One region of the Bradyrhizobium sp. Rc2d genome, then DNA from elsewhere that is predicted to be linked to it. Evidence: predicted binding sites of a transcription regulator. Region 1 holds the regulator's gene; each other region holds the start of a gene.
The links. Region 1 encodes LexA, which represses DNA repair genes until DNA is damaged. Its sites were predicted from a motif close to TGTTCNNNNTGTGTTCNG; they were not measured.
Positions count from the first base shown of each region.

Region 2: BLV07_RS40510 (single-stranded DNA-binding protein) is a predicted target of LexA. The motif match lies at 4,781-4,798, and genes of this name have one in related genera.
Region 3: recA (recombinase RecA) is a predicted target of LexA. The motif match lies at 3,459-3,476, and genes of this name have one in related genera.

Region 1 covers NZ_FNCU01000008.1:95,512-103,166, reverse strand. Annotated here, with positions in the region: gene BLV07_RS13090 (MFS transporter) at 57-1,379, opposite strand; gene BLV07_RS13085 (ComEC/Rec2 family competence protein) at 1,882-4,161, shown strand; gene BLV07_RS13080 (hypothetical protein) at 4,301-4,735, opposite strand; gene lexA (transcriptional repressor LexA) at 5,314-6,015, opposite strand; gene BLV07_RS13065 (molybdopterin molybdotransferase MoeA) at 6,192-7,403, opposite strand; gene BLV07_RS13060 (hypothetical protein) at 7,626-7,655, opposite strand, start outside.
Region 2 covers NZ_FNCU01000061.1:4,853-12,507, forward strand. Annotated here, with positions in the region: gene uvrA (excinuclease ABC subunit UvrA) at 1-2,542, opposite strand, end outside; gene BLV07_RS40500 (outer membrane protein) at 2,828-3,499, opposite strand; gene BLV07_RS40505 (outer membrane protein) at 3,733-4,503, opposite strand; gene BLV07_RS40510 (single-stranded DNA-binding protein) at 4,954-5,448, shown strand; gene gyrA (DNA gyrase subunit A) at 5,805-7,655, shown strand, end outside.
Region 3 covers NZ_FNCU01000016.1:155,508-163,162, forward strand. Annotated here, with positions in the region: gene gcvP (aminomethyl-transferring glycine dehydrogenase) at 1-291, shown strand, start outside; gene BLV07_RS21060 (hypothetical protein) at 413-1,387, opposite strand; gene BLV07_RS48915 (hypothetical protein) at 1,508-1,837, opposite strand; gene recA (recombinase RecA) at 2,299-3,384, opposite strand; gene BLV07_RS21075 (hypothetical protein) at 3,753-3,944, shown strand; gene BLV07_RS21080 (hypothetical protein) at 4,199-4,366, shown strand; gene BLV07_RS21085 (DUF2798 domain-containing protein) at 5,211-5,468, opposite strand; gene BLV07_RS21090 (hypothetical protein) at 5,732-5,920, shown strand; gene BLV07_RS21095 (DUF6894 family protein) at 6,085-6,330, shown strand; gene BLV07_RS21100 (hypothetical protein) at 6,428-6,682, opposite strand; gene BLV07_RS21105 (hypothetical protein) at 6,792-7,085, opposite strand; gene BLV07_RS47680 (hypothetical protein) at 7,201-7,410, shown strand; gene BLV07_RS21115 (PaaI family thioesterase) at 7,448-7,655, shown strand, end outside.

The DNA.
Region 1 (7,655 bases):
CGCCCCGACACGAACTCCGGTGCAGGGCCCCGCGGTCCTGCACCGGGATCAATCCATCACAATGCAGTTCTCGGCTCGATCGGCTCCCAGATGCTGATCTTGCGCGTTTCCGGCATCAGGAAGACGGCAAGCACGAAGCACACCGCGGGGACCACGATCGGATAAATCAGCGCATAGCCGATGCTGCCGGTCGCGGCGAATGCCGCCGACGTGATGAACGGCACCAATCCGCCACCCCAGCCATTGCCGATGTGATACGGCACCGAGACTGACGTATACCTGATCCTGGCGGGAAAGAATTCCGCCAGAAACGCGCCGACCGGCCCGTATACCATCCCGACATAGCAAACCAGGATGAAGATGATGAAGGTCGCGACCGGATAGTTGACGTTTCCGGGCTGCGTGACAGTCCCCAGCCACAGATACAGCGGATAGTACGTGATCGCGGCGAGCAGCATGCCGCCGAGGATCACCGGCTTGCGGCCGATCAGATCCGACAACCAGCCAAAGAGGATCAGGCTCGGCGTGGCAATGAGCAGTGCGGCGCCCACGATGTAGGCGGAGGTTAGCGGGTCCACCTTGGAGACCTGCTGCAGGAAGTACAGCGCCCAGAACTGACCGCTGTACCAGACCACGCCCTGTCCGATCAGGACCACAATTGCGATCCCGATGTATTTGATGTTGGAGCTGAGGAAAGCCTCCTTCCAAGGATTCCTCGTCATCTGGCCGCGGGACCTGATCTCCTGGAAGATCGGCGTTTCCTGGAGCTGGAGCCGGATGTAGATCGCAATCGCCACCAGCAGGAAGGACAGTAGGAACGGAACGCGCCAAGCCCATTCGTCGAAGGCCTGGTTGCCGGCATATGTCCGCGTGAGGATGATGACGGCCAGCGACACCACGATTCCGAGAGTAGGCGAGGTCTGCAGCCAGCCGGTATAATAGCCGCGTCGATCGTCCGGCACATGTTCGGCGACGTAGGTGATGGCGCCACCATATTCGCCGCCCAGGCAAAGGCCCTGGATCATGCGCAGGCCGAAGAGAACGAACGCCGCCGTCAGACCAATCGACTGGTAGGTCGGGATCAACCCGATCGCTCCCGTGCCGAGTCCCATTCCGCTGAGCGTAATGAGAAAGGTGTATTTGCGGCCGACCCGGTCACCCATCCATCCGAACAGGAAGGCACCCAGCGGACGGATGAGAAATCCTGCCGTGAAGAGCGCGATCGTGCTGAGGAGGGCGGCAACCGGGTGGGATTGCTCAAAGAACTTGACCGATAGAACTGCGGCCAAGCTGCCAAAGATGTAGAAATCATACCATTCGATGATGTTTCCCACCGATGCAGCGATGATCACGCGGCGAAAATCACTCGGTACCTGCATGTGCGACTCCTATGGTTTCAAGACGTCTCCTCGCTTGTTTCAGCGATCGATCTTCTCGCGGGGAGAGCGTGATGCGCGGCGTCGCAGGCGCCAATTCAAAGAGTTGCGTCGGCAACGTCTGACTTCAGGCGCACTTTCGCGCCACCTGAGAAGAGCTCCGGCGGCCTTAGAACCGCGAGCCACCACTGCCTTGCCCGTCCTGTCGGGGAGGCGGGGAACCGTAGTGTAATCCCACCTTGGGCCGGCAACTTATGAGACTTTCGGCTCAATCGATCTGTCGCAGGACGCTTTGCGAACGAGATCGCAAGGGCTCGAATACTTCTGGTCAAAGACGTCTCAGGCGTTGCGAGGAATCCAGAAGAGATGCCAAGGCGGCGCTCGCCGTGACGATGGAGAGGAAAAGTAGGGTCCCGCCGCGTTCGTTCCTGATCCGTACCGCTATTCGCGCAGCCGCACGTTCCGGTAGCCTCTGCACCCGTCGCGTAGCGTAAGGTGCAGGGGAATGGCGGAGCCGGGCCGGCCAGTACGCTCCCAGGGAGTCGCTGGAACGTGGCCGGTTGGCCGCGCCACATCGGCCGGCGGCTTTGCGCCGGCGGGCTTTGGTGCGTGGCCCGCGATCGTCGAGACGCTGCGCGAATGGGCGCGCGCTGAGGCCGGCGCCGGGCGGCTGTTGCCCTGGGTGCCCGTCGCCTTCGGTGCCGGCATCGCGCTCTATTTCGCCGCCGATCACGAGCCCGTGCTGTGGGTCGTTGCCGCGACGGCGGCCGCGCTCATGCTCGGCGCCGTCCTGTTGCGGCGGAGCCGGCTGTTCGCGCCCGCGATCATGATCGCGGCGGTGGTGGCGGGTTTTGCCATGGCGACGTGGAAGACGGCGCGCATCGCCCATACCGTGCTGGCCAAGCCGCTCTATTCGGTGTCGCTGTCGGGCTTCGTCGAGACCCGCGACATCCGCGAGCGCACCGATCGCTTCGTGCTGCGCGTTACCGCGATGGAGGCGCAGCGCAGCGACGTCAGGCTGGAGCGCGTGCGCCTGTCGGTGCGCAAGGGGACGGCGCCGGAGGTCGGCAGCTTCGTGCAGCTGAAGGCGCGCTTGATGCCGCCGATCTCTCCCGTGCGCCCGGGCAGCTACGATTTCTCCCGCGACATGTTCTTCCAGGGCATCGGCGCCTCCGGCTTCGTGATGGGCGCGATCACGGCTTCAGTGCCGCCGGATGGCGGTGGCCTGCGGCTGCGCTACGCGGCCTTCATGCAGGGCCTGCGCGATGCGATCGACGCGCGCATCCGTGCGACGCTCGAGGGCGACAACCGTGCGATCGCGACCGCGCTGCTCACCGGACGGCGCGATGCGATCACCACGCCCGTCAACGACGCCATGTTCATCTCGGGGCTCGGCCATGTGCTGTCGATCTCCGGCTATCACATGGCGGTTGTCGCCGGTGTCGTGTTCTTCGCAGTGCGTGCGCTGCTGGCACTGATCCCCGGGCTGGCGGCGGGCTTTGCCATCAAGAAATGGTCGGCAGCTGCAGCGCTGGTGGCGGCCGCGTTCTATTTGCTGCTGTCAGGCGCGGAGGTCGCAACGCAAAGATCGTTTTTCATGACGGCGGTGGTGCTGATCGCGGTCATGGTGGATCGCCGCGCTATCACCTTCCGCACGCTGGCGGTGGCTGCGCTGATCGTGCTCGCGGTCGCGCCCGAAGCGCTGGTGCATCCGAGTTTCCAGATGTCCTTCGCCGCGACGCTCGGGCTGGTCGCGCTGGTGCAGATCGGCATGCCGAACCTGTTTGCTTCGCCCGATCATTCGGCGACAGCGCGCATCGCGCTATGGGGCGGCCGCGAGATCGCGATGCTGTTCCTGGCCTCGCTGATCGCGGGGCTTGCGACCACGCCCTACGCCGCCTTCCATTTCCACCGTGTCACGCCGTTTGGCGTACTCGCCAATCTTGGCGCGATGCCGGTGGTTTCGGCGCTGGTGATGCCGGCGGGGCTGCTGGGATTGCTCGCGGCTCCCTTCGGGCTCGACGGCGTGTTCTGGTGGCTAATGGGGATCGGGATCGACTGGATGGTCGCGGTATCGCGCTGGGTGGCGGCACTGCCGGGCGCAATCGGCCGCATCCCCGCCTTCGGCATCGCGCCGCTGATCGCGGCAAGCCTCGGGATCATCGTGATGGGCCTGTTGCGCACACCCTTGCGCTGGTCTGGTGCGCTGATGTTGTTGGCTTCCATTGCCTGGGGGCTGTCGGTGCGGCAGCCCGACATCCTGATTGCCGGAGGCGGCGCGAGCGTCGCGGTGCGGGGCAGGGACGGGCACTTGCATGTGATCCGGGCGAGCAAGGACGGCTTTCTGCTTAGGGAGTGGTTAGCTGCCGACGCCGATCCGCGCGACGCCGGGAGTAGCTCGCTGGCCGATGGCGTGTCGTGTGACGATGCGGGCTGCGTGACGCCGCTCGCCGACGGGCGGCTGGTTGCGCTTTCCTTGCGGATCGACGCGCTGGCTGATGATTGCAGCCGCGCCGCGCTGGTGGTGACGCGGCGCCCCGCGCCGCCGGATTGTGCGGCGATGATGGTCGGTCGGCAGCGTCTCACCAGCCAAGGCGCGCTGGCGTTGACGCAGCGTGGTGACGGTTTTGCAGTTCAATCTGTGAGAGCGAGAGGCTCAAGCCGCCCTTGGCTCCCGGCCGGCGCCGGCGAGGGTGATTTCGACGGGAGCCTCGCGCCGAAGGCGGCTACGGCCCGCAACCGGGACGCGACTCCGGCGGAGACCGACTTGCAGGCCGACGATTAAGGCCAGACGATTAAGAACAAATGCGAGGACTTGGTCCGGGTCCAACCGGACTTCCGCAGAACATAAATCATACCATCTCGCCGGCCTCGGCCGGCGATGGCATTTTCAATCCTGGCCCGACCTGGTGGCCAGGGACGGCTCAGCCGATCGGCAGACGCGTGATCGTCGGCCGGCTGTCGGCATCGACCAGCGGCTTGTGCTCGCGCTCGCCGACCGGCTGCGTCACCGGCAGTTGCAGCACGGTTGCGCGCTGGCCTTCGACGAGCTGCGTCACCAGCACGTATTTGCCGTCGGGGAATTCGATCGCGTCATGATGGCGATCGGGAATGTGCGGATCGATCTTGCCGAACTTGCCGACGCGGGAGTTGATCGTGCGCGTCCAGATCCAACGATTGTCGTAACGGACGTTGTCGGCGAAGGCGAGCTCCGTTCCCGGCAGCAGGCAGACGGCCACGGTCGGGTCGGCCGCGGAAGCAAAACCGCGCGTCGAGGTGCCGCGGAACGTTGTCGACACGATCGTCTCGCCGACTTCGGCGGGGCGCGATGCAACGGCATGCAGACTGTAGTCACACATCGGGTGCTCCTATTCGAAGATAGCAACCCGCGCCTCTTTCGGAGGCGCAAGCCTCTATCAGAGTGGAAGCACGTAACGTTCTGCTTGGTTGTGGGCGAATCTGCGGCTGGCGTCAGCAGGATGCGATCACATTATCTTTCCCGAATCCGATAGGAACAAAGTTCGCTTTAGTGCATTTGGCGGATGCGAGCGTCAGCGGCCTGCGGGCGCCGACCATCCGGAATATGGCCAACTCGGCTGTGGCTGTCGCGCGACGGCATTTCGGGCGCTACGGAATTGCTCGGTCGTTGTTGCGTGCGCCGACTTGCGGGGATGGTGCTGCGATTGTGCTGCGAATGCTTGCGCTGCCGATGCAGCGATCAGCATACTGGCGAACGCGCTCAAAACGATCCTGCGCATCGTTGTCTCCTCGATCTCTTGAGCCGCAAAGCGATGAGTGCTTCGGGCGGCATGTTGAGGACATAGCGCTGGGAGAGGGGCCAGATAATCTGCCCAAGATCAGAAAGACTATTCAGCTGGAGCGGACAATCCGTCCGCTCCAATCGGAATCATTGGTATCGAATGACCGCTGGGTCGTCTCAGTACTTGCGGTACAGTCCGATCAGCTTGCCCTGAATCTTCACCCGGTTCGGCGGCAGGATGCGCACCTCGTAGGCGGCGTTGGCGGGTTCGAGCGCGATCGAGGCGCCGCGGCGGCGGAAGCGCTTGAGCGTCGCTTCCTCGTCGTCGATCAGCGCCACCACGATGTCGCCGGTATCGGCGCTCTCGTTGCGCTGGATCAGCGCCATGTCGCCGTCGAGGATGCCGGCCTCGACCATCGAATCGCCGCGCACTTCGAGCGCATAGTGTTCGCCCGAGCCGAGCATGTCGGGCGGCACGCTGATGGTGTGACTGCGGGTCTGCAACGCTTCGATCGGCGTACCGGCTGCGATGCGACCCATCACGGGCACCGCAACGGGACGCTCGCCCTCGTCGGCGGGCGGACTGGAGCTCGCGCGCACCTTGCCGAGATTGCCCTCGATGACGCTTGGCGTGAAGCCGCGGCGGTTGCCGGCGGCGGCCTGGAGCTCAGGCAGCTTGATCACCTCGATGGCGCGAGCGCGGTTGGGCAGGCGGCGGATGAAGCCGCGCTCCTCCAGCGCGGTGATCAGGCGATGGATGCCCGATTTCGAGCGCAGGTCGAGCGCATCCTTCATCTCGTCGAAGGAGGGCGGCACGCCGCTTTCCTTCAGACGTTCGCTGATGAACCGCAGAAGCTCGTATTGTTTGCGCGTTAACATCTCGACCAAAGTCCCCCGGTTGATGTCGTTCGATTCCGAGACGCTGAATTGGAGCGGCGAACCGCTACATCCTCGAAACAAATCATGAACGGACACTATATGTTCGATATGTGTTCCGCAACTGCTTAATTTACCGTGAACGCGACAAAGTTCGCGGAACACGTGTGGTGGTGCGCTCAGACGGGCAGGCGCAGCACCTCGCAAGGCGAGCCGGCTCCGGCTTTCGGCGCGAACGGTGCGCGCACGAGAAGTGCCTGCGCCGCAGCGAGATTCGCAAGCAGCGAGGAATCCTGGTGATCGACGGGAACGGCCACCAGCGTGCCGTCGTCGCGCTGTTCCAGACGTGCACGAAGATAATCCGCGCGCATATCGTTTGCGCCCACATCGCGGCCGAGCACGGCGCGCTCATGGCGGTGATGAATCACGGACCGGCCCGACAAGGCGCGAATCAGCGGCACCATGAACAGGAAGGCGCACACATAGGACGACACGGGATTACCCGGCAGGCCGATCACGCGCATCGCACCGAGCCGCCCATGCATCATTGGCTTGCCCGGGCGCATCGCAATCTTCCAGAACGCCATCGAGACACCTTCGTCCCTCAGCGCCTGCTGGACCAGATCGTGGTCGCCGACCGATGCACCGCCGGTCGTGACCAGGATGTCGGCGCCGCTCTCGCGGGCGCGGCGGATGCCGGCGGTGGTGGCCTCCAGCGTGTCGGCGGCAATGCCGAGGTCGCTGGTGTCGGCCCCCTCGCTGCGGGCGAGCGCGTGCAGGGCATAGCCGTTGGAATAGACGATCTGGCCGCGGCCGGGCGTGGTGCCCGGCATCACCAGTTCGTCGCCGGTGGCGAGGATCGCGACCTTCGGGCGGCGGCAGATGGCAAGCTGGGGGTGGTTCATGGCGGCGGCGAGCGCGAGGTCGCGCTCGGTGAGACGGGTTCCCTTGCGCAGGAGCGTGTCGCCTTCGGAGAAGTCGACGCCTGCGGGGCGGATGTGCCGACCGGGAATCGCGGCTTCCTTGATGGTGATGCGCTTGCCGTCGGCGACCGTATCCTCCTGGATCACGACCGCGTCGGCACCGTTGGGAACGACGCCGCCGGTGAAGATCCGCACGGCTTCGCCGGCGCCGACTGTTCCCACGAACGGACGACCCGCCGCTACCTCGCCAATCACCGTCAGCTGGGAATCGATCGGCCCCGCGTCGGCCGCGCGCACGGCATAACCGTCCATCGCGGACATTGCTTCCGGCGGCTGCGTGCGCAGCGCCGCCACGTCGCGGGCGAGCACACGGTGGAAGGCTGCGTCGAGAGCAACCATTTCCTCGGCCAGAGGCTCCGCGCCGGCAAGCACGGCGGCAAGCGCATCGGAAACCGGCATGAGAGCCACGGCGAAAACTCCTGCTCGCGGACGAATTGGCAGGAAGCCTTCTAGCCGAGCGCGAGCGCAGAGGCAAAAGAGCAGCCGAGCGGGATGATCATCCCGACCACGCATTCGCAGGCAACGAAGGCGGCGTCAGGCCCGGCGCGACATGATCTCCAGGACGAGGCAGATTGGTACCAGAGTGGCCATGGCTAGGACGAGAATGACCAGAGCCACGGCCAGCATCGATCAACTCTGCGTCTGTTCGCCCGGACTGAC
Region 2 (7,655 bases), on a different contig from region 1:
TGAAAGTCTCGCGCACGCGCGGCACTGCCTTGAAGAACTCGGCGGCCTCCTCGACGGTCATGTCGAGCACGTCGGCGATGCTCTTGCCCTTGAACAGGACCTCCAGCGTCTCGCGGTTGTAGCGCTTGCCCTTGCAGACGTCGCAGGTGACGTAGACGTCGGGCAGGAAGTGCATTTCGATCTTGATGACGCCGTCGCCCTGGCAGGCCTCGCAGCGGCCGCCCTTGACGTTGAAGGAGAAGCGGCCGGGCTCGTAGCCGCGCGCCTTGGCCTCGGGCAGGCCGGCGAACCATTCGCGGATCGGCGTGAAGGCGCCGGTATAGGTCGCCGGATTAGAGCGCGGGGTGCGGCCGATCGGCGACTGGTCGATGTCGATGATCTTGTCGATATGCTCGAGGCCCTCGATGCGGTCGTGCGGCGCGGCGCCCTCGCTGGCATTGTTCAGCTTGCGGGCGATGGCGCGGTAGAGCGTGTCGATCAAGAGCGTCGACTTGCCACCGCCGGAGACGCCAGTGACGCAGGTGAACAGGCCGAGCGGAATCTCGGCGGTGACGTTCTTGAGATTATTGCCGCGCGCATTGACCACCTTGATGGTGCGGCGATGGTTCGGCGGGCGCCGCTCCGGCACCTCGACCTCAAGCTCGCCGGTCAGGTACTTGCCGGTCAGCGATTTCGGGTTGCGCATGATCTCGGCGGGCGTGCCTTCGGCGACGATGTAGCCGCCATGCATGCCAGCGCCGGGGCCAATGTCGAGCACGTAGTCGGCGAGGCGAATGGCGTCCTCGTCGTGCTCGACCACGACCACGGTATTACCGAGGTCGCGCAGGCGCTTCAGTGTATCGAGCAGGCGCGCATTGTCGCGCTGGTGCAGGCCGATCGAGGGCTCGTCGAGCACGTAGAGCACGCCTGTTAGCCCCGAGCCGATCTGCGAGGCCAAGCGGATGCGCTGGCTCTCGCCGCCGGACAGCGTGCCGGAGGAGCGGGACAAGGTGAGATAGTTGAGGCCGACGTCGAGCAGGAAGGTGAGGCGCTCGCGGATTTCTTTCAGGATGCGGCCGGCGATCTCGTTCTGCTGCGCGTTGAGCGCATCAGGCACGGTCTCAAACCACTCGCCCGCCTTCTTGACCGACAGCTCCGAGATCTCGCCGATATGCTTGCCGCCGATCTTGACGCAAAGCGCCTCGGGCTTGAGCCGAAACCCGCGGCAGCCCTCGCAGGGTACGTCGTGGAAATATTTCGCCAGCTCCTCGCGCGCCCATTCGCTCTCGGTCTCGCGGTAGCGGCGGTTGATGTTGGTGATGACGCCCTCGAACGGCTTCTTGGTGTCGTAGGAGCGCACGCCGTCCTGGTAGGAGAACTTGATCTCGTCCTCGCCGGAGCCGTAGAGGATCGCGTCCTTGGTCTTCTTGGCGAGGTCCTTCCACTTGGTGTCGAGCGTGAACTTGTAGTGCTTGCCGAGCGCGGTCAGCGTCTGCTCGTAATAGGGCGACGACGATTTGGCCCAGGGCGCGATCGCGCCCTTGCGCAAGGACAGCTCCTTGTCGGGGATGACGAGATCCTCGTCGACATGCTGCTCGACGCCGAGGCCGCCGCAGGCGGGACAGGCACCGTAGGGATTGTTGAACGAAAACAGTCTGGGCTCGATCTCGGGGATGGTGAAGCCGGAGACCGGGCAGGCGAACTTTTCCGAGAACAGGATGCGCTCGGGCCCGCTCTTGTCGTGGATTTTCGCGGTCTTCTTTTTCTCTTTCTCTTCCGCAGGCGCAGCTGCCGGCGCATCGGCGAACTCGACGACAGCAAGGCCTTCGGCGAGCTTCAGCGCGGTCTCAAAGCTCTCCGCAAGGCGCTGGCCAATGTCGGGGCGCACCACGATGCGGTCGACCACGACGTCGATATCGTGCGGGAATTTCTTGTCGAGCGTCGGCGTCTCCGCCAGCTCGTAGAAGGTGCCGTCGATCTTGACGCGCTGAAAGCCCTTCTTGAGCCATTCGGCGAGCTCTTTGCGGTACTCGCCCTTGCGGCCGCGCACGACCGGGGCGAGCAGATAGAGGCGGGTGCCTTCCGGCAGCGCCAGCACGCGGTCGACCATCTGCGAGACCGTCTGGCTCTCGATCGGCAGGCCCGTGGCCGGTGAATAGGGTACGCCGACGCGCGCCCAGAGCAGGCGCATATAGTCGTAGATCTCGGTGACGGTGCCGACGGTGGAGCGCGGGTTCTTCGAGGTCGTCTTCTGCTCGATCGAGATGGCCGGCGATAGCCCGTCGATCTGATCGACGTCGGGCTTCTGCATCATCTCCAGGAATTGGCGCGCATAGGCCGACAGCGATTCGACGTAGCGGCGCTGGCCCTCGGCGTAGATGGTGTCGAAGGCGAGTGAGGATTTGCCCGAGCCTGACAGGCCCGTGAACACCACCAGCTTGTCGCGGGGAATCTCGACGTCGATGTTCTTGAGGTTGTGCTCGCGCGCGCCACGGATCGTAATTGCGCGCAGGCTTGAGCCCGCGTTCTGTTGTTGGCGCTTGGCCTTGATCACTTCGTCCATCCCGGTGGTCCTCAAGGAATCCCAAAGACGCGCGATCGCGCCAATGCAAAAGGCGCGCTTCGCCCGGAACCGGGATCGGCGCCGATGGGTATGGCAGCGAACGTAGGAAGAACGGGCGCGGATTTCCAGTGGCCTTTGCGAATCGTCAACGGATTGTTGGCGCGCTGGCGGCATCTGGCAGCAGGAGCGGCGGAACTGCGGAAAGGGCCCTCAAAACAAAAAGGCCGGCGCGAGGCCGGCCTTTCGTGACGATGTGACGTCGGTCGCGAAGATCAGTACTTCAGATCAGTACTTGGCAACGACCGGGCCGCCGAAGTGATAGTTCACGCCAACCTGCACGGTGTGGAAGTTGATCGTGCCGGACGCCAGCGGAGTGCCGAGGTTGGAGAAGTAGTTCTCGCTGCCGAGGCTGCGATAGAGGTACTCGCCCTTGACCGACCACTGCGGAGCGAAGAACGCTTCGACGCCCGCACCGACGGTCCAGCCGGAGTGCCACTTGCTGTCGGAGACGCTCACGCCCAGCGCGCTGAGGGTGATCTTGTTGTCGATCCAGGCGTAACCACCGGTCCCGTAGAACAGGAAGTTATTGACGGCCCAGCCGATACGGCCACGCACGGTGCCGAGCGCATCGGTCTTGGAAGCCACGGTGATGCCAAGCGCGGTCGCCGAAGCGTTGACATCAGCCCAGGCGCCATCCGCCTCGATGCCGAACACGACGTTGCCGGTCTGCCAGTTGTAGCCGGCGGTGCCGCCGACGAAGCCACCCTGCATCTTCGGGTCGGTCGAAGTAGCTTCCCAAGCGCCGCCGCCGACGACACCGAGATAGAAGCCGGTCCAGTTGTAGACAGCAACCGGAGCGATCGGCGCCTTGGTGTAGGGGCGGGCTGCGAGATCAGCGGCCGAAGCCGGAGCAGCGAGAGCGAACAAACAGGCCGAAGCCAACAAAACCTTCTTCATCTTCAATCTAATCCCAGTCCCAGTTTCTGTTGTTGCCTTCCATGCCGGAAGGGCAGCGGACTCAACGGCCCAACTAATGCCGTGCTTACACCACTAAAGCCGCAAGTTGTGTCTCCGAAAAGCCACAACAGCCCCCAAAACGTGGCAAGTGCCAACCTATTGTTCCGAAGAGCAAGCAAGCAAAAGGCCGGCGCGAGGCCGGCCTTCAATCTCTCAGTGATATCAGGTAGATATCAGTATTTTGCGATGAGCGGACCGCCCCAACGGTAGTTCACGCGGATCAAGCCGATATCGACATCCTGGCTGATGCGCTCGGAGCGTGTGACGACACCGAGCGGGGCAGTGACAAAATTGCCAGACCCGGTGAAGTTGATCGTGCGGTTGCCGAGGAAGATATGATCGTATTCGAAGCCGACCGACCAGTTCGGCGCGAATCCGAACTCGATGCCCGCACCCACCGTGCCGCCCCAACGGGTCTCGTTGGCGCGGTCGAACTCGAGGCCTGTCGCCACATCGAAGGTCCGATAGCGATCACCGACGACGGCGCCGCCACCCTTCACGTAGAGCAGCACGTTGTTCCAGGCGTAGCCGACCTGGCCGGTGATCAAACCGAATGAGTCGATCTTCGAGCGATCGCGTAGGCCGGTCAGGCCGCTGATGTTGTCGCCGGAAAAGTCAGCCCAGTTGCCCTGACCTTCGATGCCGAACACCCAATTGGCCGACTGCCAGCGATAGCCAACCTGGCCACCGACCGTACCGCCGGTCGCGTTGTGGCAGCCTTCGCCGACCAGAGTGCCGGTCACAGGCGTCACGAAGTCCCAGCACTTGTGGCTGGTGCCGCCGCCGCCGTTGATACCGATGTAGAAGCCGCTCCAGTCGTAGATGGCGGCGACCATCGGCGGCGGAGCTTTGGTGTAGGGGCGCGCAGCGAGATCCGCCGCACTTGCAGGAGCCGACAGGCCCAACGCGATTACACCGATTGCACCAAACAGAAGCTTATTCATTGCAGTCTCCCCAGTTTCGTCCGCCTCTCGAAGTCCCCGAAGCGGTTGATCAGGCGCGACGCCCATATGAACTAAGTCCGACTCAACCGTAGCCTAAGGGGTGGGCAAAGTCCGTCTCCGAAATGCCACACTCGCAAACCGATTGAACCAAGTGCAACTTGATGAATGTTAAGTAGTTTTTACCGTTTCTCGGGAACCCAAAAAGTTCCATCCGGAAGCCTGCCTTTTTCATCGCCAATCGTAGCCGGACTGAGCCGACGTTCGCCCGATCGCCACAAGGAACAAATCTGGAACGGAGCGGATGGCAATGCTATATATGGGGATAACCTTGGGGGTGATGGGCTGAGCGGCGTCCGCAAGCGTATAGGGTCGCCTCAACGGGGCGGCGGAGGAACGCGAAGAGCGGACTTTCGCCTTTGAAATTCAGTGGCATTGGAGTGGAGAGCGGCGATGGCGGGAAGCGTCAACAAGGTCATTCTGGTTGGAAATCTCGGCAAGGATCCCGAGATCCGCCGCACCCAGGACGGGCGGCCGATCGCGAATTTGAGCATCGCCACCTCGGATACCTGGCGCGACAAGAATACCGGTGAACGCAAGGAAAAGACCGAGTGGCATCGCGTCGTGATCTTCAATGAAGGGCTATGCAAGGTCGCCGAGCAGTACCTGAAGAAGGGCGCCAAGGTTTACATCGAGGGCGCGCTCCAGACTCGCAAATGGACCGATCAGAGCGGCGTCGAGAAGTACTCGACCGAGGTCGTGCTCCAGGGCTTCAACTCGACGCTGACGATGCTCGACGGCCGCGGCGGCGGCGGAGGAGGCGGCAGCTTCGGCGATGAGCCGGGCGGCGATTTCGGCTCCTCCGGTCCCGTCAGCAGCGCACCGCGCCGTCCTGTTGCCGCCGGCGGCGGTCGCAACAGCGACATGGATGACGATATCCCGTTCTGAGAGCACGGATCGCGCGGCCAAGGCGCATTACCGATCGGGTTGCGCCGGGCGTGTCGTGTCAGCAATTTCTACTAATCGGCGGGGCAGGCTCGGATTTTCCGGGCCCGCTTCATGTTCGACGTGAGCTCGGGCTGCCCATGGGCAAACCGTCTGACAGGGCCCGCTCGCTGCGCGGTTTTCCAGGCGCGTGAAGTCATCTTGGAGGGGGATTCCGGGCCTCTCGGAAGCAGTGCTCGGAAGGGCTTAAGTTATTGGAAAAATAGGCGGAAAAATCGCTTGCCAGGGCCTTCGCGAGGGTGGTTATCCGGCCCCTGATGCGCTATATGATTCCCAGATAAACCTCACCGGATTTCCCCTTGGCTGACGACGACAACAAGCCCGGCGACCAGCCGGCGCAACCCTCGGACATTCGCCCCGTCTCCATCCTCGACGAGATGAAGAAGTCCTATCTCGATTACGCCATGAGCGTGATCGTGTCGCGCGCGCTGCCCGATGCGCGCGACGGCCTGAAGCCGGTGCATCGCCGCATCCTGTTCTCGATGAACGAGGAAGGCTATACGCCGGACAAGAAGCACAAGAAGTCGGCCGGTATCGTCGGCGACGTCATGGGCCAATACCATCCGCATGGCGACCAGGCGATCTACGACGCGCTGGTGCGCATGGCGCAGCCGTTCTCGATGCGCGAACTGCTGGTGGACGGGCAGGGCAATTTCGGCTCGGTCGACGGCGATCCGCCGGCGGCGATGCGCTACACCGAGTCGCGCCTGACCAAGATCGCACTGAAGCTGCTCGACGACATCGACAACGAGACCGTCGACTTCCAGGACAATTACGACGGCTCGACCAAGGAGCCGGTGGTCCTGCCGGCGCGGTTCCCGAACCTGCTGGTCAACGGCGCCGGCGGCATCGCGGTCGGCATGGCCACCAACATCCCGCCGCACAATCTGGGCGAGGTCATCGATGCCTGCCTGGCGTTGATCGACAATCCGTCGCTGACCATCGACGAGCTCAACAACATCATCCCGGGCCCGGATTTCCCGACCGGCGGCATCATCTTGGGCCGCCAGGGCATCCGCAGCGCCTACCATCTCGGCCGCGGCTCCATCGTGATGCGCGGCAAGGTCACGTTCGAGACGATCCGCAAGGAGCGCGAGGCGATCGTCATCACCGAGATACCGTATCAGGTGAACAAGGCGACGATGGTCGAGCGCATCGCCGAGCTCTACAAGGAAAAGAAGATCGAGGGCATCTCCGATCTGCGCGACGAGTCCGACCGCGAGGGCTATCGCGTCGTCGTCGAGCTCAAGCGCGATGCCGTGCCCGACGTGGTGCTGAATCAGCTCTACAAGTTCACGCCGCTGCAGACGAGTTTCGGCGTCAACGCCGTCGCGCTCGATTCCGGCCGTCCGCAGACGATGAACCTGAAGGATATGCTGACGATCTTCGTCGGCTTCCGCGAGCAGGTCGTCACGCGCCGGACCAAGTACAAGCTGCGCAAGGCGCGCGAGCGCGCGCATGAGCAGGTCGGCCTCGCCATCGCGGTCGCCAACATCGACGAGATCATCAAGGTGATCCGCACCTCGCCGACGCCGGCGGCTGCGCGCGACACCCTGATGACGCGCGACTGGCCGGCGCGCGACGTCGAGGACATCATCACGTTGATCGACGATCCGCGCCACCGCATCAACGCGGACGGCACCATCCGCCTGTCACTGGATCAGGCCAAGGCCATCCTGGAACTGCGCCTGGCACGTCTCACTGCGCTCGGCCGCGACGAGATCGGCGACGAGCTGTCAAAACTCGCCGGCGAGATCGGCGACTATCTCGAGATCCTGCGCTCGCGCGCCCGCATTCTCGAGATCATCAAGACCGAGCTTGCCGAGGTGAAGGCCGAGTTCGCCACGCCGCGCCGCACCGTGATCATGGAGCAGGAAGGCGAGGTCGAGGACGAGGACCTGATCCAGCGCGAGGACATGGTCGTCACCGTCTCGCACGCCGGCTACGTCAAGCGCGTGCCGCTGTCGGCCTACCGGGCGCAGCGCCGCGGCGGCAAGGGCCGCGCCGGCATGCAGACCCGTGACGAGGATTTCGTCAGCCGCCTGTTCGTGGCCTCCACGCACACGCCGGTGCTGTTCTTCTCCTCGCGCGGTCAGGTCTATAAGGAAAAGGTCTGGCGCCTGCCGATGGCCGCGCCGAACGCGCGCGGC
Region 3 (7,655 bases), on a different contig from region 1:
GACCGGTTCTGCGACGCCATGATCGCGATCCGGAAAGAAATCGCCGAGGTCGAAGCCGGCCGCTTCAAGATCGAGGCCTCGCCCTTGCGCCACGCTCCGCACACCGTGCACGACATCGCGGATGATGCGTGGAATCGTGCCTACACCCGCGCCGAGGGCTGCTTCCCCGACGGCGTCTCGCGTACCGACAAATATTGGAGCCCGGTCGGCCGTGTCGACAATGTCTATGGCGATCGTAACCTGGTGTGCTCCTGCCCGCCGGTGAGCGATTACGCGGAAGCTGCGGAGTAAGACGCGACGGAGGTCTCGTAGGGTGGGCAAAGCGAAGCGTGCCCACCACCTTGCCTTTATTGAAATATGGTGGGCACGGCGCTTGCGCGCCTTTGCCCACCCTACGGCACTGAACGCGCCTCTAAGGCCCAACCAACAATCGGCTTTCGCGATCCCAACGCCAGAGACGTTCATTGGTCAGTTCAGTACCGCCCCACCAACGTTTGATCGTGTTGTGACGCCACATGTCGTCTTCGCGCGCTACAAGTGAACGTCCGAGCTCAGTCAGCGTGACCTTCCATTCGCTCTCGCCGCGGTAGCGGGCCTCGTTGTCGAACGCCGGATCGCCCAGCAGGACGGGCGGTGCCGAATGTTGCGCCAGTTCGATCAAAGCATCGCTCGCTTCGCCATCTTCGAGCACATCACGAAGCCACCTCGCCTCACAGACGCGCTTTGGCTCGGTGTGCCCGTCGTTCACAAAGTCCAGCATGTCCATTTCGCTGGCTCCGAGTTCCGTCAACCTGTCCGGAAGCTCTTCAAGCATCGCAATGAGCGCCGATCGAAGTCTCGGCAGGATCATCAGATCCGTCATCAGCAGATCGAAACAGGGTTCTGGCGTCGACGCCCGATAGGCCCGCCAGGCGCGGCTTGCCGTCATCAAATGATTGTCGACCACCTTGAAGGCCGGCAGCTTCCATTTTGCGACCGATTGCGCAGCATAGTTCGCAACAATGTCATCCGTATGCACCAAGCTCAGCTTCGTCGTGATCTCCTTGTAGGGGCGAAGCAGGTCGAGCAGCCAGACGAGCACAAGCTGATCATTGGGCCGAGGATCAACCCATATTTCAATCGAGTCGAACTTCTCGCACAGCTCGAAGAAACCGATATCGCGCGTGCCGAAACCTTCCAGCGAGCCGCGACAAACGTCGTCGAGCCAATGATCGCCTGGATTACAGTGCTTTGCCGATCGCCGCTCCAGCCCCATCAAAAGTTGCTCCTCGGAGGGTAATTTCCCCGAGACGAAGCGTAGACAGAATCCGAGCGCGATGTTCGCCGCACCCGATTGGCGAAGCGTGTTTGCCGCAAGATCGTTCGTGGCCAGGATCAGATGTGACACGATCGCCTCTCAAATTGATACGTAATACAGGGGCACTTTTGAGCAACATTTTGAGCAACACGCACGCGTTACACCGGCGCAACCAACAAGCGGCTCCGCGTATCCCAGCGCCACAATCGTTCATTGGTGAGAAGCGTACCGCCCCACCAGCGCCTCATCGGTCCGATTGTGTCCTGCCGCGATGCGTTCGAGAAGCCGCGCTTCCGTCGCTCCCAGCCCCGTCGTCGGCGCCGGCAGTTCTGCCAGCAATGCTTCCAGAGCCGGCTTCAGGAAGGGCAGCCTAGGCAAATCCCTCCCCAGTAGCCCGAAGCAAAGTTCAGGCGTCGGCGCCCGATAGGCCTCCCAGGCCATGTTGGCTATCTCGAAGTCGCCGTCCGCGACCCCCGATTCCCGCACCGTACGATCGCGAAGCTGCGGGCCGTCCGCTTCGCGTAAGATCGAAATTGACACGTCGCAATCTCAGACGATCGGTGATCGATGGATGGGACCGCAAATGGTCGAGGATCCAGATCAATTGCAATTGACTGTTAGGCTCAGGGTCGAACCACAGCTCGATAAGATCGACGCCATAGGTCTCGCAAAACCAAACCAGGCCAGTCTCCTTGTGCGCGAGACCGGTCTGAGGCAACCGGCCCACAAGATCGGACCACCGCACCTCCGTAGCCGCCCGTGAGGTAATCCTCGAGGTGATGCGACGTAGGCAGTGGCCCCCAAACGAACCGAAAGATCAAGGGGACGACCATGTCAGCACGACCGGCATAGGTGAGACCAACGCCGGACGAACTGGTCAAGATCACACGCTTCATCGTCGGCGCGCCCCACCCTCACGTAAACGAAACGGGCACCGAAGACGTCGGCAACTCAACGTCCTCAGCGCCCGCTCCTCGCGAAAACTCTACTGCTTTAAGGCCTTACTCTGCCGGCTCCTCGCCGTCGGCGTCGCGCTCCGGTGTGCCGGCGAGAATCTGCTCGGCGATCAGGCCGGAGTTCTGGCGGATCGAGGTCTCGATCTTGGCGGTGATGTCGGGGTTGGCCTTCAGGAAGGCTTTCGAGTTCTCGCGGCCCTGGCCGAGGCGCTGGCTGTCATAGGAGAACCAGGCGCCGGACTTCTCGACGATGCCGGCCTTGACGCCGAGATCAAGGATCTCGCCCATCTTGGAGACGCCCTCGCCATACATGATGTCGAACTCGACCTGCTTGAAGGGCGGCGCCAGCTTGTTCTTCACCACCTTCACGCGCGTGGTGTTGCCGACGACCTCGTCGCGCTCCTTGATCGCGCCGATGCGGCGGATGTCGAGGCGGACGGAGGCGTAGAATTTCAACGCGTTGCCGCCGGTCGTGGTCTCGGGCGAACCGTACATCACACCGATCTTCATGCGGATCTGGTTGATGAAGATCACCATGGTGTTGGACTTGTTGATGGAGGCCGTAAGCTTGCGCAGCGCCTGGCTCATCAGACGGGCTTGCAGACCCGGCAGCGCATCGCCCATCTCGCCCTCGAGCTCGGCCTTCGGCACCAGCGCCGCAACCGAATCGACCACCAGCACGTCGACCGCGCCGGAGCGCACCAAGGTGTCGCAGATTTCCAGCGCCTGCTCGCCGGTGTCGGGCTGCGAGATCAGCAGCTCGTCGATGTTGACGCCGAGCTTGCGGGCATAGACCGGGTCGAGCGCGTGCTCGGCATCGATGAAGGCGCAGATGCCGCCCTTCTTCTGCGCTTCCGCCACCGTATGCAGCGCCAGCGTGGTCTTGCCCGACGATTCCGGCCCGTAGATCTCGACAATGCGTCCCTTGGGCAGGCCGCCGATGCCGAGCGCAATATCGAGTCCGAGCGAGCCGGAGGACACCGCCTCGATGTCCATGGAGCGGTCGCTCTTGCCGAGCTTCATCACCGATCCCTTGCCGAACTGGCGCTCGATCTGAGAGAGCGCGGCAGCCAGGGCTTTACTCTTGTCCATGGAAGATCCTTCGACGATACGCAGGGCAGTGGCGGACATTGGGTCGTGCTCCTTATGGCGAGGATTCGCTAGGGGGACAAACGATTGAGAGGGCGGGCCGGCGATAAAAGTAATGTACCCTATTTGTTCTAGGTTCGCAATATGTTCTTTGCGGCTGTCCCAATCCCCTGCCCGTGCCTGAATCGAAAAGGGGCCGCCCTTCAGCGACCCCTTTGCCGGTTGCAATCTCGTTTCGGGATGAAATCCAGCCCCGGCGGGAGGCACCGTACCGGTGTCCAGATGCCAAGTGGATTCCGGGCAACTACTGTTCGTAGCACTGTCCTAATTTGCGTTTCGCTGGATCGCTACGCTATGTAACGCTAATATATGTAGCGTTACCTTTCGTACCCTTGAATCCAGGAGGCGTGATGAAATCGGTTCTCAAGATCGTTATAGCGCTGGCCATCTTCGTCGGCTCGGCCTCGACGCAAGCGCAGACATCGAACACTCCGATCTCATCGGGCGCTCCGAAAGTCGGTGCAAAAATTACGAAGAAATCGCAATTGCACGACGGCTGCCACAGCCGGCACGCGCAGATGCTTGGTAAGCCCTGCCACTAAAGCGCGATGACGAAGAATCGTCATCGCGCTTTAGTCTATTGTTTGAGCATGATCTCCGCGCAAACGCGTTCGGCGTTTGTCGCGAGGAAAAACCGCTGCACACTTTGCGCTAATGGGATCCTCGTCCGAAACTGACGCGCATCAAAGACGCGCGGGCCTTGGCGCCGTCATAAATCCTTAATCCTGAGGCACCGAACCTTTTCGCGGTCTGTGGCCTTCTTCGGGATGGGACCGCAACTCTGGGGACCCCTGTCATGACTGAAGACACACACCACGGCGCCATCAGGCGCAACCACCTCCTGGAGGCCGCGCAGGAGGAGATGATCAAGTTCGAGCGCAAGGAGAACGAGTTTCGCAAGAAGGACCGTGACGAGCGCGCCGCCGAGCTACGGTTGCCTCTCGGCGAGATCAAGGTTCACTAAAGCCCACGACGGCGAGCGGCAGCGCCTGGGCACACGTTGCAGAACCTGACCGCCGCGAGCGGCTGCCGTTGACTTCGCGGGAATCCAGCATCGCGCGCCGGGATGCGCTTGGCTGAGCATCCCGCGTGGTTATGGTATCCAAATACTTCCAGTAAGCCATTGATGGAAAGACGAAATCACCCCACAGCCTACTGTGCATGGGGTTGTTTTCCACCTTTTTGAAAGATTGGTGCCCATTCACCATCGACGAAGCGCGCCGGCGCGGACCCCGGCCGCCTCCCCCATACCTGCGCTGACGCCTTGCTACAGCAACGCCAGCAGCACGAGGCCGATCACCAGCACGACGAAGCCAGCCGCCGTCGCGGCGGCGAAAGACCGCTCTACGTTATCCATGATGCCACCCCGTTGCCGCCGCGCCACGTTTCCCCCATGGCTGCGCCGGACGGTGTGGAATCTTGCCGACCCGTGTGTCGCCAGTTGTGCGGACGGATGTCGAAATTGGGACGGGCGCGAGGCCAGTCTGCGGCCCGCGCGATCGCGGCTTCCCCACTGACACCGTCAGGCGCGTGTAAGCCTGATCGCCTAGTCTCGACGTGCCCGGTGGACCAACACCGGGTCTCCATACCCAGCCGACGACCCCGCTCCCCGCGAGCGGGGTTTTCTGTTTGCGGGCATGGACGAAAGTGGCGCGACGAACATGACGCCGGCCCCCGCTCCGCTTTGGCCGCCTGTCAGGCTGACGTAAGTCGAACCAGTTAGGGTCTCTTGGCTATGGTGTTGCAGCCCAGCACCTCAGCCTCCAACAACTCTTTGCCCCGCTTGGCTCTCCCCAGGCGGGGTTTTTTCATGGCTGCTGGCTGGTTCGCAGCTCCCGCTCCTCCCGCGTCAGCCGCAGCGAGACGGCGCGGATCGCGGGCGCAGCCAGCAGCACGATCGGCAGCATCGCGGCCCAAGCGATCAGCCACGACACCATCCAGTGCCCGAGGAAGACCCTCGCGCTGCCTGCGGGAAGGCTGGCGATGCCTGCCGCGATCAGTGAGGTCAGCCCGGACTGGATGATGCCGAAGACGAAATGAGAGTAGCGGCGGGGAATGCCGAGCATGAGACGTCCATGGTTGCTTGCCGTCATGAGGGCCAAGCAAGGCCCATGCCGTCGCGCGCGGATTGCTCCGTGGTTCTCCGACCATGAACAGAGTTCCGGGGCGGCGCGCAAGCGGCGCCGAATCCGACCTCGTTTGCTTCGGAGTGCGCGCCCTCGCGGTTTCCGTCAACGGTCCGCGACTCATCGACAGATTCCACTTGTCGCGGGCATATGATGACGCCCAACATGTTACGGGCATGGAAGGTGAATCGTGGGAGGTGACCATGAATCACAGGGGCGTCGAGTTCACCGTCGCCAAGACGGCAGTTCCCGGAATCTGGCAGTGGCAGTTCCGAATCGGCGACCAAATCAAGACCGGCAGGACCGAGACGAAGATCGACCTCTTGGCGATCCGGCGGGTGCAGTTGCGCATCGACCGAGAACTGAAGGCCATCGAGCGCAAGACGGCCTGAGCAAGACGGCCTGAACCGGCCGGTCTGGGTGAGATCAGCGGCCGGCGCGGCGCCCCGCAGGGTATATCCCGTAGCCGCCCGGAATTGATCTGACCGGGGTTTGGGATTGCACTGCGCGCCCGTGGCCTTGGGGTTGGGCCGTCACGCGTTGATCGGTGCCAGCCATGCCGCTCTACTTCTTTCGAATCCGGAACGGCCGTTATTCCGGCTGCGCGGACCAGGCGAGCGAATTTGCCGATCGCGATTCGGCCTGGAAGGAGATGACCAGCGTCTGCGCCGACATGGCCGCCGGCATCGCCCGCAAGCTCCAGCAAAATTCCGAATGGCACATGGAGCTGCTGGACGAGGCGAAAGAGCCCGTATTCCGGATCCGCATCGTCGCAGAGACGATCGAAAAGGTGAGCCCCTAAAGCGCGATGCGATTAGGATGAATCGCCATCGCGCTTTACGCTCTTGTTTGAGCATGATCTTTCCGGAAAACCGCTGCACACTTTTCCGGATCATGCTCTAATCCGCGCTGGGCAGCCGCCGCATGGTGAATTCGATGTCGCCGCCGGGCAATTCGCGCCAGGTCTCGACCGCGCTCATATAGCCGGCCTTGGGGTAGCGGGCGAAGAAGGCCTCCGCCCTTGCCCGTGCCGCTGCGCGCGGCAGCGTGAAGGTCTCGCGCAGATAGCCGTCGCCGGTCGGATGGCCCGGCTTGCCGCCCATCTTGCGCCGGCGTGCCATCCGTTCGGCGAGATCCCGCGGACGATCGGCCATGTCCCGTCCTCCTCTACGCAATACTCTACTCTCTTGCGAGATGTAGGAGGCCGGCAGGGCAAAGAGGAGTCCCACCCGGAGGCGTCAACCACCCCCGAGCGGCGGCAGGTTAATTGGCGGCCGTGCCGGATTTTTTCTTCGGCGCGCTGGTCGCGGCCGAGGCCTTCGGCGCCGCCGACTGCTTCGGCGGATCGGCGCGCATGCCGCCCCAGGGATCGTTGGACGCCTTGGAGTCCGGAATCTTCTTCAGCGTTTCCTTGTAGGCCTTTTCACGCTCGGCGTCCGCGGCCTTCTCCTCGGGGGTCTTGCCCGGGCCTTCCTGCAGCAAATTGAGATTGGGCATTTGCGCATAGGCCGGCCCCGCCAGCACGGCCAGCACCGCGGCCAAACGGAAAAGCTTCATCATCCACTCCTTGATCATTCATGAAGCACGGATCGCCCGCGCCTTGTCATCCTTGTCGCGGCCGACCGCGACCTCAGGGCCGCTAGAGCCGGTCCGATCTGCACGATTTCGGCGCATGCAGCCAGTCGTCCCAGATCGGGCCGCATTTGGTGCACCCGTTCAGCGCAAGGCCGAGCGCAGCCAGACAAAAGACCAGGACACATCGACGCAACATCATCCACCCGTACCCAAGCGAGCCATCATATCGGGCGAAGTCGGGCATTTTCAAGCCGAAGAGACCGGCGCCAGACCGGGTGACTTTGCCGCGCCGATGCGCGCAGAATGAGGCGAAACATCCGGCCATCATGGAGGGAACGACAGCAATGCAAACGCAGCCAGACGCCGAGTTCGGCATCACTGACGCCAAACGCATCCTCGGCGAGGTCTTTGCGCCCTGGGTCCAGGATCTCGACCTCTCGGTCGAGCGCATCGAGCACGCACAGCCGGCGGATGCGCCGGACTGGCAGCCGGGTGCCCTGCTGCGCATGCCGTTTTCAGAACGATTGTGCCGGAACGGCGGCGTGGTCTGCG